Regions from separate parts of the Agathobaculum sp. LCP25S3_E8 genome, predicted to be linked through region 2. Evidence: predicted binding sites of a transcription regulator. Region 2 holds the regulator's gene; the other holds the start of a gene.

What was found. Region 2 encodes CtsR, which represses protease genes until heat stress. Its sites were predicted from a motif close to AAGGTCAANNAAGGTCAAAT; they were not measured.
Region 1: a site for CtsR is predicted at 2,721-2,740, ahead of ACTQ34_RS16240 (cysteine-rich VLP domain-containing protein). Genes of this name have one in related genera too.

Annotation. Positions count from the first base shown of each region.
Region 1 is NZ_JBQKJR010000075.1:3,060-10,902, forward strand. It holds gene ACTQ34_RS16220 (recombinase family protein) at 1-172, opposite strand, end outside; gene ACTQ34_RS16225 (hypothetical protein) at 263-478, opposite strand; gene mobV (MobV family relaxase) at 462-1,406, opposite strand; gene ACTQ34_RS16235 (replication initiator protein A) at 1,590-1,985, opposite strand; gene ACTQ34_RS16240 (cysteine-rich VLP domain-containing protein) at 2,096-2,509, opposite strand; gene ACTQ34_RS16245 (helix-turn-helix domain-containing protein) at 2,980-3,780, shown strand; gene ACTQ34_RS16250 (AAA family ATPase) at 4,042-4,587, shown strand; gene ACTQ34_RS16255 (class I SAM-dependent methyltransferase) at 4,684-5,499, shown strand; gene erm(B) (23S rRNA (adenine(2058)-N(6))-methyltransferase Erm(B)) at 5,535-6,272, shown strand; gene ACTQ34_RS16265 (topoisomerase C-terminal repeat-containing protein) at 6,418-6,696, shown strand; gene ACTQ34_RS16270 (peptide-binding protein) at 6,852-7,061, shown strand; gene ACTQ34_RS16275 (antitoxin) at 7,078-7,350, shown strand; gene ACTQ34_RS16280 (methyltransferase domain-containing protein) at 7,352-7,843, shown strand, end outside.
Region 2 is NZ_JBQKJR010000010.1:54,996-64,704, reverse strand. It holds gene ACTQ34_RS05810 (ArsB/NhaD family transporter) at 1-560, opposite strand, end outside; gene ACTQ34_RS05805 (ATP-dependent Clp protease ATP-binding subunit) at 882-3,347, opposite strand; gene ACTQ34_RS05800 (ATP--guanido phosphotransferase) at 3,389-4,390, opposite strand; gene ACTQ34_RS05795 (UvrB/UvrC motif-containing protein) at 4,387-4,926, opposite strand; gene ACTQ34_RS05790 (CtsR family transcriptional regulator) at 4,979-5,434, opposite strand; gene ACTQ34_RS05785 (DUF362 domain-containing protein) at 5,742-5,912, shown strand; gene acrA (acryloyl-CoA reductase electron transfer subunit beta) at 6,125-7,240, opposite strand; gene acrB (acryloyl-CoA reductase electron transfer subunit gamma) at 7,259-8,059, opposite strand; gene ACTQ34_RS05770 (acyl-CoA dehydrogenase) at 8,081-9,232, opposite strand; gene asnB (asparagine synthase (glutamine-hydrolyzing)) at 9,584-9,709, shown strand, end outside.

The DNA.
Region 1 (7,843 bases), on a different contig from region 2:
CCTGAAACTTCGGGCGGTCTGTGTTCTTGCCGCTGTACCCTTTGTCTGTGTATTCCTTACAGTTCCCGCCTTTCAATTCGTATTTGCAAAACTCAATCTGGCTTTCAATGGAAATGCTGTCCTTTTTGTCTACCGATTGCCTTGCATAGATCGCGTCTATCCTGTTATTCATTTTGTCGCTCCTTTTCTTAAAAAGAAACGGAGCTGCTGACAGTTCTATTATACCGCCAGCAGCCCCGCAAATCAACGATGGCTTCGGGATTTATGCCCCGGCTTCCTCTTTCTGCCGCTTATCGGCATATTTGCGGAACACCTCATAAAGCTGCTGCTCCAGTTCCCGGCGTTTGGTCGCTTCCTGCTCCGGCGTGAACACCGGGGAGAGGTTTTCCAGCGTGATTTCCTTTCCCTGAAAAGTCACGACTTCTGTTTCCTTTTTGTATCTGATATTGTTACTTATAAAATCACCTTTCCTTTCCATACTGCCGCTGCTGCCGTTTCAGTTCCGCCAGTATATCCGGCGGGATACGGTCAACCAGCCTTTGCATATCGTGCAGTTCGCTTTCCAGCTTTGCCCGCTCCATGCGGTCTTTGATTTTGCCGCTCTCGCTGGCTCTGGCTCGTGCTTCCAGCTTCTCATTTTCTGCCAGCAGGTCATTGATTGTGACCTTGTACTTTTTCAACTGCCCGGAGAAATTCTCCATCTGCGGGAACCACTTTTTCAGCATGGAGAGGGCTTCCTCTTTTTTCTTTCCGGCGTTCAGCGGGTTAATGCCGTCCAGTGTGGCTTCAATGGCTCTTGCCTGCCGGGAGAGGGAAACCGCCTGTTTGAAAAGCCGGGTGGGGATATGCTTCCGGCCTGTCTTGCTGGCGCTTTCCCCACGCTCCAAGTCGGGATATTTCTCCACCATGTAGGCGTGAAAATCATCCTGCCACTTCGTCAGGTTTGCCCGGTTGCCGATAATCTCCTTAGCGCACAGGCGGTTGTCCTTTGTCAGCGGAACAAAGGTCAAATGCAGGTGGGGCGTTTTCTCGTCCATGTGTACCACCGCCGACACGATATTTTCCCGCCCTACCCGGTGGGTGAGGAAATCCGCCGCCCTCTGGAAAAACGCCTGTATCTCCTTTGGGGATTTCCCCTTGAAAAACTCCGGGCTGGCGGTTATCAGCGTATCGACAAACCGTGTGCTGTCCTTGCGGGTTCGGCACCCGGCCTGCTCAATCCGGCTCTGAATGAAGTGGTAATAGCGTCCCTCCGGCTTGACGATATGGAAGTTGTATTTGCTCCGGCTGGTGTCAATATCAGGGTTGCTGGCGTATTGGTCTTTCTGCCGTTCGTGATGGGCTTCCAGCGGCCTTGCCGGGTTGCCCTTGTGCTTCTCAAAACGCAAAATTGCGTGCTGTGCCATTCTGCTCCTTTCCCCATTCCTTTCCTATCCGGGGTTTTCCACAGGGAAAATCCCGCAGAAAATAGCTCGGATAGGATTGGAATGGATAGAATATAAATCAATCTTTTTAATCTTTGTATTTCTATATACCGTCCGGTTTTCGTACTTCTCAGGAGTGATTTCCGTACTTCATGGGTACGGTTTTCAGCCCTCCGGCGTACCAGAACGGGATTTCTTGAAGTCGGTGTTCGGAACCGCTTCATAGGATTTTGGGAAAATGCGGTTGGGTTTTCCACAGCCCTGCTTCTGGATCTCCACCAGTCCGGCATATTGCAGTTCCCGCATGGTATTTACCGCTTTCTGCCGCCCACAGCGGAGCAGGTCAACTACCTCGCAGATGGGATAGTACAGGTAAATCCGCCCGTACTCGTCCGCCCACCCATTCTTGCGGGATAACTCTGTCCGGCGCAGGATAAAGGCGTACAACACCTTTGCCTCGTTGGACAGGGGCTTGAATGTAGGGGCTTCAAAGAGAAAATTCGGGAGCCGGGTGAAGCTGAACGCCTGTTCCGGCTGGTGAATGTAAATCGTGTTTGTCATATCGTGTTTTGTGGACGGTTAGAAGCCCGTTTTCCGGGGCGGGCGATACTTTATACCACCTGCCCCGGTTTGGGGCCTGCGAAGCCTTATAAATCAAGGCTTTTCCGCTCCTAACTGTCCACAGCAGACCTCCTTTTCCGTTCACTTTCTGTTTTCTGCCGCCTGTGAACTCTGGCGGCGCAGTCCGGGCAGTATTTAGCCCGGTTGGATTTGGGGACGAACACGCCGCCGCAAACCGCACAGCGTTTCATGTCCTTATCCCGGAAAATCTCCGCTTTCAGCGTCCCGTCCAGCGGCAAGACCGCCCAGCGGAACCACTTACAGCAGACCGAGAAAGAAACCGTCTGCGGGCAGGTGCAGGCGTCCCCATCGTCAAGGACAATGCAGTTGCCGTCCTCACAGCAACAGCACTCCCGGCGTATCAGGCTGGCCGCCTGTTTCTTCTGCGCCGGTGTCATGCGGTAAAGGGAACCGTCCGGCCTGCGTTCCAGCGGCGGCAAGTCTTTATAGGGGTTATCTCTCATGCGTTCCCTCCATTTTGCTTTCCATTGCCGTTCTCCCCGAAAAGGTTTCCTGCCTCGTCGTCGCAAGCTGCGTATCGCTCGTTTCGCCGCAAGCGGCAAAACTCACTCGCTCCGCTGCTCCTCCTCTCCCCACAAAGCCATGCGGCTTTGCGGGGGCCCCGACAATAGCGGCGTATTCCGGCGTTGGCACGCTCCCCGCAGCTTCGGGACGTTTTGTCCCGAAGTGACCTCTGGACAAAGTGTCCAAAAGTCCGGCTCCTGGCGGTGCTTCCCCAGCCGTGGTATTCTCTTTTCGGACGGTCATTCTGTTTTCAAGGTGCTGTCCATCGATGAACTACCCTAAGTCTACACGAAAAAAATGCAAATCCCGGCTTTTTGCGAGAATTGCATTTTGATGAAGTTTACACTTTGGAAATTGCATTTTTGCAATTATCTTGTATAATGGAAGTATGCGGAGGAGGTGCGTGTCTATGGCTTTACCCGGAACACCCGGACAGCGGATTTCCGATTTATGCAACGGGAACCACATCACACAAAAGGAACTTGCGGAGAAGATAGGCGTTTCCGCTTCCCAATTGAGCCGCATTGTCAGCGGCGAAACAAGAACGGTAAGCAGTGATATTCTCATAGGTGTGGCAAAGGAATTTAAGGTATCGACAGACTACATACTGGGCTTGTCTACCGTGAGCGTCCGTAAAAGTTACGATATTTCTGAATTAGGCTTGTCAGAGGGGGCCGTGAGGGGGCTTGTGACGGGTGCTGTTGATGTGCAAATCCTCAACCGTCTGTTGGAACACAGGAATTTTCCCAAGCTGATAGATTTGATACGGATTTATTTTCAGGATACGGCGGCAAAGGGCATAACAGCAAGAAACCAGCTTATCGAGATGGCAACGGCTTCCCTGTCCGACCTGATGAAAGAACACCCGGAACACCGGGCAGAAGCGAAGCAGGATTTACAGCTTTTGAACGCCCAAAAGATGGGGGAACATGAAGCGGAGATTGAAAAAATCAAAAATGTGTTCCTGGCTATCCTGCGGGACATTAAGAAAGACATAGACAACGGGGAACAGCCGGGAGAAGCTGTGACCGCCGCTATGTTCCAAGCCATGCGGGACGCACTGGCGGAACAGAAACAAAAACCGCTTTCCATTGACGATGTAACGGCGATGATAGCCGGACAGATTGGACAGCTTGCGCCGATGGACGAGGAAACCGCCGACCTGTTTCAGCGGTTAGTAAAGAAAATGATTGAACAGGCAGAGAAATAAATGTAGGAGAATATTAGAAAATGGGAAAAAGCAACTCGTACTATATGCAGCTTCATGTAGAAGCACTGTTTACAATGAATGAAAAGAACGAACTTATGACTATAAGGGAACCATGGGACTCCACTTCACAGCCGGCTCCCCGCTTCTATTTGACAAGACCACTTTACGAAAAACCACATACTTATTTTCGTGCTGACGTACCGAAAGAATTATGATATAATGAGTTATCAACAAATCAAAATTTGTGGAGGTAAAATATAGATGAATCAAGGAAGAATTATTGTGATTACAGGCTCACCGGGGACAGGAAAAACAACAACTGCGTCAATTGTCGCAAAGGAATCAGATATGGATAAATCAGTGCATATGCACACCGATGACTTTTTTCATTACTTAAGCAAAGGCGCAATACCACCACATTTGCCAGAATCCAACGAGCAAAATCTGGTTGTCATTGAAGCCTTTTTAGAAGCTGCAAAGCGATATGCTCGTGGCGGATATGATGTAATTGTAGATGGGATTGTCGGGCCATGGTTTTTGGAGCCATGGAAAGCTCTTGTTCGGGAACATTATGAGGTGCATTATATTATTTTAAGGGCAAGTAAGGAAGAAACCTTAAAGCGGGCTGTTGAACGCTCAAAGTTAGACCGAAAAACAAATATCGAATTGGTAGAAACAATGTGGGAGCAATTTTGCAATCTGGGAATATATGAATCGAATGTTGTAGATACGACCAATTATTCCATTCAAGAAACTGTTTCCGCAGTACAAGAAAAAATCGCAAGTAGGGCAGCATTGTTGTCTTAGATTGTTTTGGTGCAATTCCCATTTATCGAGCAGATGAAGTTGGGGAGCCGCCTGGAGGCGGCGGTGCCGAAGGATAAAATAGGAGATGTTAAGGTTATGAATAATGAATACGATAATGAGAAGTTTTTTGAAGAATATGCAAAGATGTCCCGCAGTAAAGAGGGGTTAAAAGCTGCTGGTGAATGGCATCAATTAAAACCTTTGTTTCCTTCGTTAGAAGGAAAATCTGTTCTTGACTTGGGGTGCGGATATGGCTGGCACTGCAAGTTCGCAGAAGAACAAGGAGCTACAAAAATATTAGGGATCGATTTAAGTAAGAAAATGATTGAGGAAGCCCAAAAGCGCAATTCAGGAAATCAAATTGAATATCGTATTAGCGGATTAGAGGAATATGACTATCCAGAAAATGAATGGGATTGTGTTATATCTAATTTAGCTCTGCACTATATAGAGGACATAGTGGAAATATTTCAAAAAGTGTATAGGACATTAAAACCAGGTGGAATTTTTCTTTTTAATATCGAACACCCTGTTTTTACCGCAGGAGTTGGGCAGGATTGGATTTATACAGATGATGGGAAACCGCAATATTGGGCGATTGATAATTACTTTATAACAGGAGAACGAAATACACATTTTTTAGGATGTGATGTAGTAAAACAACATCACACACTTACACAGATTATAATGGGATTGCTGAACAATGGGTTTGAGCTTAAAGTTGTAGAGGAAGCAGACTTTTTAGAAGAATTTGATCCACGCTATAACGAAGAAGGTGTATCAGAACTTGATGAACAATTTGAGCGGTTGCCAGACGGACACGAAGCAAAACGCAGTTACTATTTAGGCTTCCGACAAGCACAAAGTGAAGCAAGACCAAACATTGTTATTAGTCTATTGAAGTTAAATTAGATGCTAAAAATTTGTAATTAAGAAGGAGTGATTACATGAACAAAAATATAAAATATTCTCAAAACTTTTTAACGAGTGAAAAAGTACTCAACCAAATAATAAAACAATTGAATTTAAAAGAAACCGATACCGTTTACGAAATTGGAACAGGTAAAGGGCATTTAACGACGAAACTGGCTAAAATAAGTAAACAGGTAACGTCTATTGAATTAGACAGTCATCTATTCAACTTATCGTCAGAAAAATTAAAACTGAATACTCGTGTCACTTTAATTCACCAAGATATTCTACAGTTTCAATTCCCTAACAAACAGAGGTATAAAATTGTTGGGAGTATTCCTTACCATTTAAGCACACAAATTATTAAAAAAGTGGTTTTTGAAAGCCATGCGTCTGACATCTATCTGATTGTTGAAGAAGGATTCTACAAGCGTACCTTGGATATTCACCGAACACTAGGGTTGCTCTTGCACACTCAAGTCTCGATTCAGCAATTGCTTAAGCTGCCAGCGGAATGCTTTCATCCTAAACCAAAAGTAAACAGTGTCTTAATAAAACTTACCCGCCATACCACAGATGTTCCAGATAAATATTGGAAGCTATATACGTACTTTGTTTCAAAATGGGTCAATCGAGAATATCGTCAACTGTTTACTAAAAATCAGTTTCATCAAGCAATGAAACACGCCAAAGTAAACAATTTAAGTACCGTTACTTATGAGCAAGTATTGTCTATTTTTAATAGTTATCTATTATTTAACGGGAGGAAATAATTCTATGAGTCGCTTTTGTAAATTTGGAAAGTTACACGTTACTAAAGGGAATGTAGATAAATTATTAGGTATACTACTGACAGCTTCCAAGGAGCTAAAGAGGTCCCTAGCGCCTACGGGGAATTTGTATCGATAAGGGGTACAAATTCCCACTAAGCGCTCGGGACCCCTTGTAGGAAAATGTCCTAAGTGTGGCAACAATATTGTATTAAAAAAATCGTTTTATGGTTGTTCAAATTATCCTGAATGTACCTTCACTTTAGCTGAACATTTTAGAAAGAAAAAACTCACCAAAACAAATGTAAAAGAATTACTAGAGGGAAAAGAAACCCTGGTAAAAGGAATCAAAACGAAAGATAGAAAGTCCTACAATGCCGTTGTAAAAATCGGAGAAAAGGGATATATTGATTTTATCTATGTATGAGAACGTATTTTTTGAAATGCTTGAGCGAATCATTCAATTAGAAAACGAAAAAGAATAGAATCACAAATCACAAGTGATTAATCACAAATCACTTGTGATTTGTGATTGTTGATGATAAAATAAGAGTAAGAAGAAATAGAAAGAAGTGAGTGGTTGTGGGAAATTTAGGCGCACAAAAAGCAAAACGAAATGATACACCAATCAGTGCAAAAAAAGATATTATGGGGGATAAGACGGTTCGTGTTCGTGCTGACTTGCACCATATTATAAAAATCGAAACAGCAAAGAATGGCGGAAACGTAAAAGAAGTTATGGATAAAGCCTTAGAAGAATATATTCGGAAATATTTACCTGACAAACTTTAAAAGGAGTGAAAATGAAATGGCAGTTACTTATGAAAAAACATTTGAAATAGAGATCATTAACGAATTATCGGCAAGCGTTTATAATCGAGTATTAAACTATGTTTTGAATCATGAATTAAATAAAAATGACTCTCAATTATTGGAAGTCAATTTATTAAACCAATTAAAGCTTGCAAAACGTGTAAATCTTTTTGATTATTCTTTAGAAGAATTACAAGCCGTTCATGAGTATTGGCGGTCAATGAATCGCTATTCAAAACAAGTTTTGAATAAAGAGAAAGTGGCTTAATATGGCAAATATAGTCAATTTTACTGACAAACAATTTGAAAATCGCTTAAATGATAATTTAGAAGAATTGGTTCAAGGAAAAAAAGCGGTTGAATCGCCAACCGCTTTTTTACTTGGTGGGCAACCAGGGTCAGGGAAAACGAGTTTGCGATCAGCAATTCTTGAAGAAACACAAGGGAATGTTATTGTCATTGATAAAGAGGGGTTAAAAGCTGCTGGTGAATGGCATCAATTAAAACCTTTGTTTCCTTCGTTAGAAGGAAAATCTGTTCTTGACTTGGGGTGCGGATATGGCTGGCACTGCAAGTTCGCAGAAGAACAAGGAGCTACAAAAATATTAGGGATCGATTTAAGTAAGAAAATGATTGAGGAAGCCCAAAAGCGCAATTCAGGAAATCAAATTGAATATCGTATTAGCGGATTAGAGGAATATGACTATCCAGAAAATGAATGGGATTGTGTTATATCTAATTTAGCTCTGCACTATATAGAG
Region 2 (9,709 bases):
ACCGCAATCATAATAAAGACAACTGCCACGCCGGTATTGAGCACAAAGTCCACAAAGCTCAGTCCGGCCTGCGAACCGATCATGATATTCGGGGGGTCACCGATGAGGGTCGCTGTACCGCCGATGTTGGAGGCAAGAATCTGTGTGAACAAGAACGGCACCGGATTAAGCCCCAGAATACCGGTGATCGCAATCGTCATCGGGCCGACCAGCAGGACCGTAGTCACGTTGTCCAGGAAGGCCGACAGCACCGCCGTGAGAATGACAAACAGCAGCATGATCTTCCACGGGTTGCCTCCCGCGATTTTTGCCGCCTTGATCGCCACATACTCAAACAGACCGGAGTTACGTACCACAGCGACAAACAGCATCATACCAATCAAAACGCCGATCGTGCTGAAGTCAATGTAGCTGACCGCATCATCCACCGTCAGCACATGCAGGAAGATTAGCACAACTCCACCTGCTACCGCCGCCACGGTACGATGTACCTTTTCCGATACAATCGCAAGCATAACGATCAAAAAGACCACGACGGAAAGAATTTGCATGGTATTCATTTTCTTTCCCCTTTCCCGCGCGACGCCATGCGTGCGTGCGCGCCTTTAAATTGTTTTTACGACATATTATACTCCTGGATTTCGCGGGTTTTCAATGTTCAATTCCCCCTGATTTGCAGGGTCTTATCAGAAAAGTTTTTGTCATTTAGCACGAAATCCCATCGTTTTCTTTACGTTTTTTTAACGACGTTTCCCAGTTTCTATTTTTCGGCCGTTACAAACCCTTTTTGCACACATGACAACGCCCCCGATGCCATAATAGCGTCGGGGGCGTCGTCCATTTGGGTGTTGTATATAAGAATGAGGAGTGTATGGCTTGATTTATGCCTGCGGCTGTTCCGCAGCAGCAGACCGGAGCGTCAGCTTGTCGTCCTCGGCATCCAGCGTCACATGTTCGCCGGACTTGATCTTGCCTTCGAGCGACTGCTCGGCAACCAGATCCTCGACTTCGTTCGTCACCGCGCGGCGCAGCGGGCGCGCACCGTAAACCGGATCGAAACCAGCCTTGGCAAGATGCTTCTTGGCTGCGTCGGTCCAATCCATGGTGATACCCATTTCCTGCATACGCTCGGCAACCTTGCGCAGCATACCGTCCGCAATCTGGGCAATCTCGTCCTCGCTCAGACGGTTGAACACGATGATGTCGTCAATACGGTTGAGGAATTCCGGACGCACCACGGTTTTCAGCTCACTCAGCACGTCCTCCTTGATCTGCTCAAAGGTACGCTCGGCCGTATTTTCTCCACCCTCGGCAAAGCCCAGCGACTTGCGGGCGTTGCCCGTAATCTTCTGCGCGCCGATGTTGGAGGTCATGATGATGATGGTATTCTTGAAATCCACATGGCGGCCCTGACCGTCGGTCAGCACGCCGTCCTCAAGGATTTGCAGCAGGATGTTGAACACATCCGGGTGTGCCTTTTCGATCTCATCGAACAGCACAACCGAATACGGATGGCGGCGTACCTTTTCGGACAGCTGACCGCCCTCATCGTAGCCGACATATCCCGGAGGCGAACCGATCATGCGGGAAACCGCATGCTTTTCCATGTATTCCGACATATCAATGCGGATCATGGCGTTTTCGTCACCGAACATCGCTTCTGCCAGCGCCTTGGACAGCTCGGTCTTGCCTACGCCGGTCGGGCCGAGGAACAGGAACGAACCAATCGGACGCTTGGGGTCGCGCAGGCCGACACGGCCGCGGCGAATCGCCTTGGCGACCGCAGTGACGGCCTCATTCTGGCCGATGACACGCTGATGCAGCGTATCCTCGAGGTGCAGCAGACGCTGACCCTCGTCCTCGGTCATCTGGGCAACCGGGATGCCGGTCCAGCCCGAAATGACGGCCGCGATGTCGTCCTCGGTTACCGCGCCGTGAGTCTTGGTCTGCTGCTCAGACCACTCCTTGCGGCGTGCTTCGAGCGCTTCGCGCTTGTTCTTCTCTTCATCGCGCAGCTTGGCGGCGTTCTCGTAGTCCTGCCCCTTGACAGCCTCTTCCTTCTTCGCGGCGATGGCGGTAATTTCGTCCTCCATCTGCTTGAGGTCGGGCGGTGTGGTCAGCGTGGACAGGCGAACCCGCGAGCAGGCTTCGTCGATAACGTCGATTGCCTTATCCGGCAGGAAACGACCGGTTACATAGCGCACAGACAGCTTGACGGCAGCTTCGATGGCTTCATCCGGAATCTTGATGCGGTGATGTGCTTCGTAGCGGTCACGCAGGCCCTTGAGGATTTCGACTGCGTCCTCCGGACTCGGCTCGTCAATCTGAACGGGCTGGAAACGACGCTCGAGCGCTGCGTCCTTTTCGATGTTCTTGCGGTATTCATCCAGCGTGGTTGCACCGATGACCTGCACTTCACCGCGGGACAGGGCGGGCTTCAAAATGTTCGCAGCATCTGCCGCTCCCTCAGCAGCGCCCGCGCCCATCAGCATATGCATTTCATCGATGAACAGAATGGTATCCTTGTTTGCGGTCAGCTCTTCGATGACCTTTTTGATGCGCTCTTCGAACTCGCCGCGGTACTTGGTGCCCGCGATCATGCCGGTCAGGTCAAGCGATACGACGCGCTTGTCCTTCAGCGTCTCCGGGACATCGCCCGCGACAATCTTCTGCGCCAGTCCTTCGACCACGGCGGTCTTGCCGACGCCGGGGTCGCCGATCAGTGCAGGGTTGTTCTTGGTACGGCGGGACAGAATCTGAATGACCCGCTGAATTTCCTTGCTGCGGCCGATAACCGGGTCGAGCTTGCCCTCGCGGGCAGCAGCGGTCAGGTCGCGGCCGAACTGCTCGAGCGCGTCACCTGACTTGCCGGATGCACCGGCAGCGCCGGGGCCTTCGCCCTGTTGTACGCCGCCCAGCACTTCGCTGAGCTTTTCGGCCACCATCTGCGGGGTGACCTTGAGGTTAGCCAGCGCGGTCAGCGCAACGTTCTGTCCCTCGCGCAGCAGGCCGAGCAGCAAATGTTCGGTGCCGACGTAGTTCGTCCCCATCTGGGCGGCGGACTGGATGGACAGCTCAATGATGCGCTTGGTGCGCGGGGTCATGCCCTGCGGAGCGGTGCTGTCGGGCGTGCCGCGGCCGGACAGCTCTTCAATCTGCTTCACCAGTGCGTCATCGGTCACGCCGCAAGCAGCCAATGCCTTGGCCGCCGGGCCGCCCTCTTCACGCAACAGGCCGAGCAGCAGGTGCTCCGAGCCGATATAGCTGTGTCCAAACGATGCAGCGGCCTCCTGCGCCTTGGTCAGTGCCTGCTGCGCACGCTCGGTAAAACGATTCTGATAAAACATAGGTCAACACTCCTTTCCGAAAGGGAAAAGTCCAAGTTCGGTTATTCTAAAATCAGGTTCTTTGCCGCCTCACGCAGCAATTCTGCGCGTTTGCGGTCGCGTTCCTGCGGCGCGCCGTTCAGCATCGCCGGACGGATGCGCTGCTCGAGTTCATATAGCTTCTGCGGCTCTACGCCCGACAGCAAGCCCATTTGCAAGCCGACCAGCACGTCAGACAGGCACTGCACGGCTTCGCCGGTGTCAATCAGATAAGCGGAACGCAGCGTGCCTGCCGCGCGGTAGATACGGTCGCGCAGACCAGCTTCGTTCTGGCTGCGCACCTGCTCGCGCGCCTTCTTTTCTGCGTCAATGATGGTGGTTGCAGTCTCAACCAGCTTATCGGTCAGCTCAGCCGCAGAAGCGCCCAGCGTGACCTGATTAGAAATCTGATAGAAGCCGCCGACCGCCTTGGAGCCTTCGCCGTATGCGCCGCGCACCGCGCAGCCACGGCTGCCGGCGTAGCCGGTCATTCGGCCAATCTCGCCCGTTGCCGTCAGCATGGGCAGATGCAGCATGATGGAAGCCCGCAGGCCGGTGCCGATGTTGGTCGGGCACGCGGTCAAATAGCCCAACCGCTCGTCGTAAGCGAACGGCAGCTCGCCTTCAATCAGCGCTGCGATGCGGTTTGCCGTATCCAAGCACTCCTTCGGGCACAGGCCGGTGCCAATCACCTGCAAGCGCAGATGATCTTCCTCGCCCACCATGATGGACACGCCGCCGTCCTTGGAGACAATCAGCCAGCCGCCGTTCTGTGCCAGCTCGGGCGAAATCAGATGCTCTTCGACCAGCTGAGAAGCCTCGGTCGAGCGCGGGATAATTTGTTTTTTCTCAAATTCCGGCCCGACGGTCGGATTATTTTGCAAGGCCGCGAACACTTTGTCCGTGATCTCCTTGTGTTGTGCTTCGGTCAAACGGAAGGGATACCCCTTCAGGTTACGGGCAAGCCGCACGCGGCTGGTTGCCGCAAGGCCGGTAAAACCGCCATGAATTTCAAACATGCTCATTTTTGCTCGCCCTCCATTCTGCGAATCTCATCGCGCAGGCGCGCAGCCTGCTCGTACTCTTCGTTTTCGACTGCGGTTTTCAGCTGTGCGCGCAGCGTCTCGATCGGGTCGGTCTTAGGCTGTTCGGGCGCAGCAGGCGCCGTGCCGATGTGGCGCGTTGCGCCGTGCACCTTTTCGACATATGGATTCAAGATATCCGAGAATGTGTTGTAGCAATCCGGACATCCCACACGGCCGGTCCGCCGCAGCTCACTTTCGGTCATGCCGCAGGTCGGGCACTTGCGCTCAGTACCCAGCAGCGTCGCCGTCGGCGCGCCCAGCATGTCGTTCCACAGGCTGCCAAAGCCGCCGCCGAGGAACGAATGGAACGGGTCGCTCCAGAAATGATTCATCGAGGCAAACGCATTTTCAAATGCGCCGCCGATATTTTCTTTCTTTGCGCAGTCTTCACACAGGTGCATTTCGCGCGTTACACCGTTTACGGTTTCCTTATAATACATCGTCGCTTCATTCTTGCCGCATTTCTCGCATTTCATAAGTCATTTCTCCTTTCGAGAATCTATCCTCAAGTGATTTTGTTAACTGTTGTTATGCTGTGGCAATGCCCATCACCGCGCATCGGAAAATCGCGGCTCGCAGACGGTTGCGGTCGGTTTTTTCCACCTCGGCCAGCGCGCCGTCCGAGCATGCCGAAAGCAGAAGCTGTGCTTCCCGCTGCGTCAGCAACTCTGCCGACAGCAGCGCGCGTGTCAGACGCGCCGCATCGCTTTGCGTCAGCCTGCCGCCGATACCGCGGGCCGCCTCCAGCAGCGTGCGCTGCTTGTCGTCCATCAGCCGCACGATGCGGATGTATCCGCCGCCGCCGCGCTGACTTTCGACCAGATACCCGTGTTCCGGCGTGAAGCGTGTTTCAATCACGTAGTTGATCTGGCTTGGCACACACGAAAAACGGTCCGCCAGACTTTTGCGCTGCACCTCGGCCACGCCGCCGCCCGACGAAAGCATCTCGCCGATAAAATCGGCTATGACATCCGACATTTTCATGTGAACACCTCCTTCGGTCCCGGTCTCTTATCTGACCTTTCCTGACCTTTGTCTATATTATAGGGGAATTTGAATGAAAACGCAAGAGAATTTTCTGACCATTTCTGACCATTTGACGGATGTATCAATTGAAAATCCATTGTTTTCTCTTTATTTCTAATTCAATCTCTTTTTTTCATTGTTTTTTATTTTCTGACTTTTACTTGGTCCTGCCAAAAGTTAACCATTGCTAACCACTGCTTTTTGTTGCTTTTTCTCATTCTTGTGTTACAATAAATGTGTAAATTCAAATGGAGGTGCAATACCAATGGCATATGTTATTAGCGACGCTTGCATCAGCTGTGGTTCTTGCGCGGGCGAGTGCCCGGTAGGCGCTATTTCTGAGGGCGACGGCAAGTACGAGATCAATCCGGACGCTTGCATCGACTGCGGCAGCTGCGCAGGTACCTGCCCGGTAGGCGCTATTTCGCAGGGCTAATTGTTTAGCATAGAAGCGAAATACCTAACCAAATCCGGTATTCCGGAACACAATAACGCCTGAAAGCGGTTTTATCGCTTTCGGGCGTTTTGCTTTGTTTGTATTTTCTGCACACACATGTGATATATACAAAACAAAACGAGCCTGTCCCAATGGACAGGCTCGTTTTTATATGAATTTCAGTGCAAAATCCGATTGCCTCAGGCGCAGACTTACTTGGAAGCCTGTGCAGCCTTAATGGCGTCGATCATCATCGGAACAACCTTGAACAGGTCGCCGCAGATGCCGTAGTCGGCAACATCGAAGATCGGAGCGGAGTCAGCCTTGTTGACTGCTACGATGCACTCGGAATCCTGCATGCCAGCCTTGTGCTGGATAGCACCGGAGATGCCCAGCGCAACATACAGCTTCGGATGTACGGTCTTGCCGGTCTGACCTACCTGATGGTCAGCCGTCAGCCAGCCGGAGTCAATTGCCGCACGGGAACCGCCGACAACGCCGCCGAACAGGCCAGCCAGCTCTTCTGCCAGCTTGATGCCGGTCTCAACGTCCTTGGAAATGCCGCGGCCAACAGAAACGACCACTTCAGCACCGGTCAGGTCAACCAGCTCCTTGGCTTCCTTGACCACTTCCAGAACCTTGGTCTGCAGGTCCGCATCGGACAGCTGCACGTCAACCTTCTCAACTGCAACCGCGTTTGCCTTCGCCTCGTCGTACTCGCCCTTCTTCAGAACGCCCGGACGAACGGTTGCCATCTGGGGACGGAAGCGCGGGCAGATAATGGTCGCCATCAGGTGACCGCCGAATGCCGGACGGGTCATCTTCAGGTTGCGGTCAGCACGGTCGAGCGCGTCGATCTGTGCCTGCGGCAGCGTGGAAGCCTCCTGCAGGAATGCAGCGTACTTCTCAACGTCCACGTCGAGGTGCGTGCAGTCCGCGGTCAGACCGGTGTGCAGACGAGCTGCGCAGCGCGGGCCGAGGTCACGGCCGATGTTGGTCGCCGCGATCAGCATGATTTCCGGCTTCTTAGCCATAACAACGTCGCAAATCACCTTTGCGTAAGCATCGGTGGTGTAGGTCTCGAGCAGGTCGTCCTCCGCAACCAGAACCTTGTCCGCGCCGTAAGCGCCCAGTTCCTTGACCATTGCGTCGCCTACGCCCTTGCCGCCCAGCAGCAGGCCGCAAACTTCCGTGCCCATATCGTCCGCCAGCTTGCGCGCCTCAGAAATCAGCTCCAGCACGGTCGGCTGCAGCTTGCCCTGGCGCTGCTCACAGAATACCCATACGCCGGAAAAATCGGCGAGGTTGGTGTTATTGAATTCAGCCATTATAGTTTCTCCTTTCGATCAGATGATGTGCTTCTTGAGAAGCTCAGCTGCGAGGGTCTCGCAGGTAGCCTTGTCAGCACCTTCGAGCATCTTGCCCTGGCCCTTCTGCGGGGGCGTAAAGGACTTGAAGATGTTGGTGGGAGAACCCTTCAGGCCGATGGTGGTGGGATCGATCAGCGGATCGTCCTTGAGGGTATTGTAATCATAAACCGTAACCGGCTTGGAGTAGCAATCCATAATGCCGCCCAAAGACATGTAACGCGGAACATTCAGCTCCTTGATGCAGGTCAGCAGGCACGGAGTCTTTGTCTGGATGGTCATGTAGCCGTCCTCGAGCATACGCTTAACGGTGACGGTGTTGCCTTCCTTCTTAATGTCGGCAGCGTAGGAGATCTGCGGGATGCCGAGCTTCTCGGCGATCTGAGAGCCTACCTGCGCGGTGTCGCCGTCGATAGCCTGACGGCCGCAGAATACGATATCGTCATCCTCAAGGCCAACCTTCTTGACAGCAGCCGCGAGGATCTGGGAGGTAGCAAAGGTATCGGAACCGCCGAACTCACGAGCGGAAACCAGAACCGCCTCGTCCGCACCGCGTGCGAGCAGCTCACGGAGCATGCCTTCTGCCGGTGCCGGGCCCATGGTGATGACAACGACCTTGCAGCCGGTCTCGTCCTTGAGCTTGAGAGCAGCCTCAACCGCGTTGAGGTCGTCCGGGTTGGTGATGGTTTCCATGGATGCGCGGTTCAGAGTGCCGTCGGGATTGACTGCAACCTTACCGGAGGTATCCGGAACCTGCTTTACACAAACAATAGCCTTCATAGTTCAGTTTTCCTCCTTTACTTAGCGCAGAACCTGACCGGCGATGACCATTCTCTGAACCTGAGAAGTGCCCTCGTAGATCTCGGTGATCTTGGCGTCACGCATCATGCGCTCCATCGGGTACTCACGGATGTAACCGTAGCCGCCGTAGATCTGTACGCACTTGGTGGTAACGTCCATTGCAACCTCAGAAGCGTACAGCTTCGCCATAGCAGCTTCCTTAGTGAACGGCAGACCAACGTCGTGGTTGAACGCCGCGCGGCGAACGAGCAGACGAGCAGCCTCGATCTGGGTGTACATATCGGCTACCATCCACTGCAGGCCCTGGAACTTGTCCAGCGTCTTGCCGAACTGAACGCGCTCCTTCATGTACTGGATCGCCTTGTCCAGAGCGCCCTGCGCAATGCCGAGTGCCTGAGAAGCGATACCGATACGGCCGCCGTCCAGCGTCATCATAGCAATCTTAAAGCCGCCGTTCTCCTTGCCGAGCAGACGGTCAGCCGGCAGATGCACGTCTTCGAAGATCAGCTCAGCGGTCTGAGAACCACGGATGCCCATCTTGTGCTCGATCTTGCCGATGGAGAAGCCCGGATCGTCCTTGTCAACGATGAAAGCAGAAATGCCCTTGTTGCCCTTGGACTTATCGGTCATAGCAAAAACAACGTAAGTATCCGCGCGGCCGCCGCCGGTGATGAACACCTTGGTGCCGTTGAGGATGTAAGAGCCGTCCGGCTGCTTGACAGCAACACTCTGCTGTGCAGCGGAGTCGGTACCAGCGTTCGGCTCGGTCAGGCCGAATGCGCCGATCTTCGCGCCTTCCTTGGGCTCGATGAGCGGGCGGAGCCACTTTTCCTTCTGCTCTTCGGTACCGAATGCGTAAATCGGCCATGCGCCCAGCGTGCCGTGCGCAGACATGATGCCGCCGGTGGTACCGCAAACGCGGCTCATCTCTTCGATCGCGATCGAGTAGCAGATGTAGTTACCGCCGGAACCGCCAACTTCCTTGGGGAACTGAATGCCCATCAGGCCGTACTTCATCAGCTTCTGGACAGTCTCTTCCGGATAGCGCTCCTGCTCGTCGATCTCGGCTGCGATCGGCTCAACTTCGTTAAGCGCGAACTCACGGCACATCTTCTGGAACAGTGCTTCTTCTTTTGTAAGCCTAAAATCCATGCCATATACCTCCCAAAAAATATTCGCGGGTGTACAGAAAAACACAGCGCCCGATGCCCATGGGCCGCAGCGCTGTGTCCTAAGCCAACACCCTACTTTGGAGCATGTCTATTTCTATTATATCGTTTGCCGAGAATATGTCAAGGATTTAACACACTTTTGCGTGAGATTTTCGACCCGATTTTTTCCATTGCAGTTCGCTCTTTTTACCCTGTGTGGAATCCCGGCTTTTGTTTGCATTTTGTATATGCATGGCCGGCATCTCACACCATATCCGAGCGGTTTTTCACATATTCCGCGCCGCTTCCGCATAAGAAGCAGAGAAGGCCATTATATAAGGAGGAAAAGTCTATGTGTGGAATCGGCGGCTTTGTCGATTATGAACATGACGCGCGCCGCTATGCCGCAGCGGCAGAACGCATGCAGCGCAGCCTGACGCCGCGCGGCCCGGATGCGTCGGGCGACTATCAGGACGCG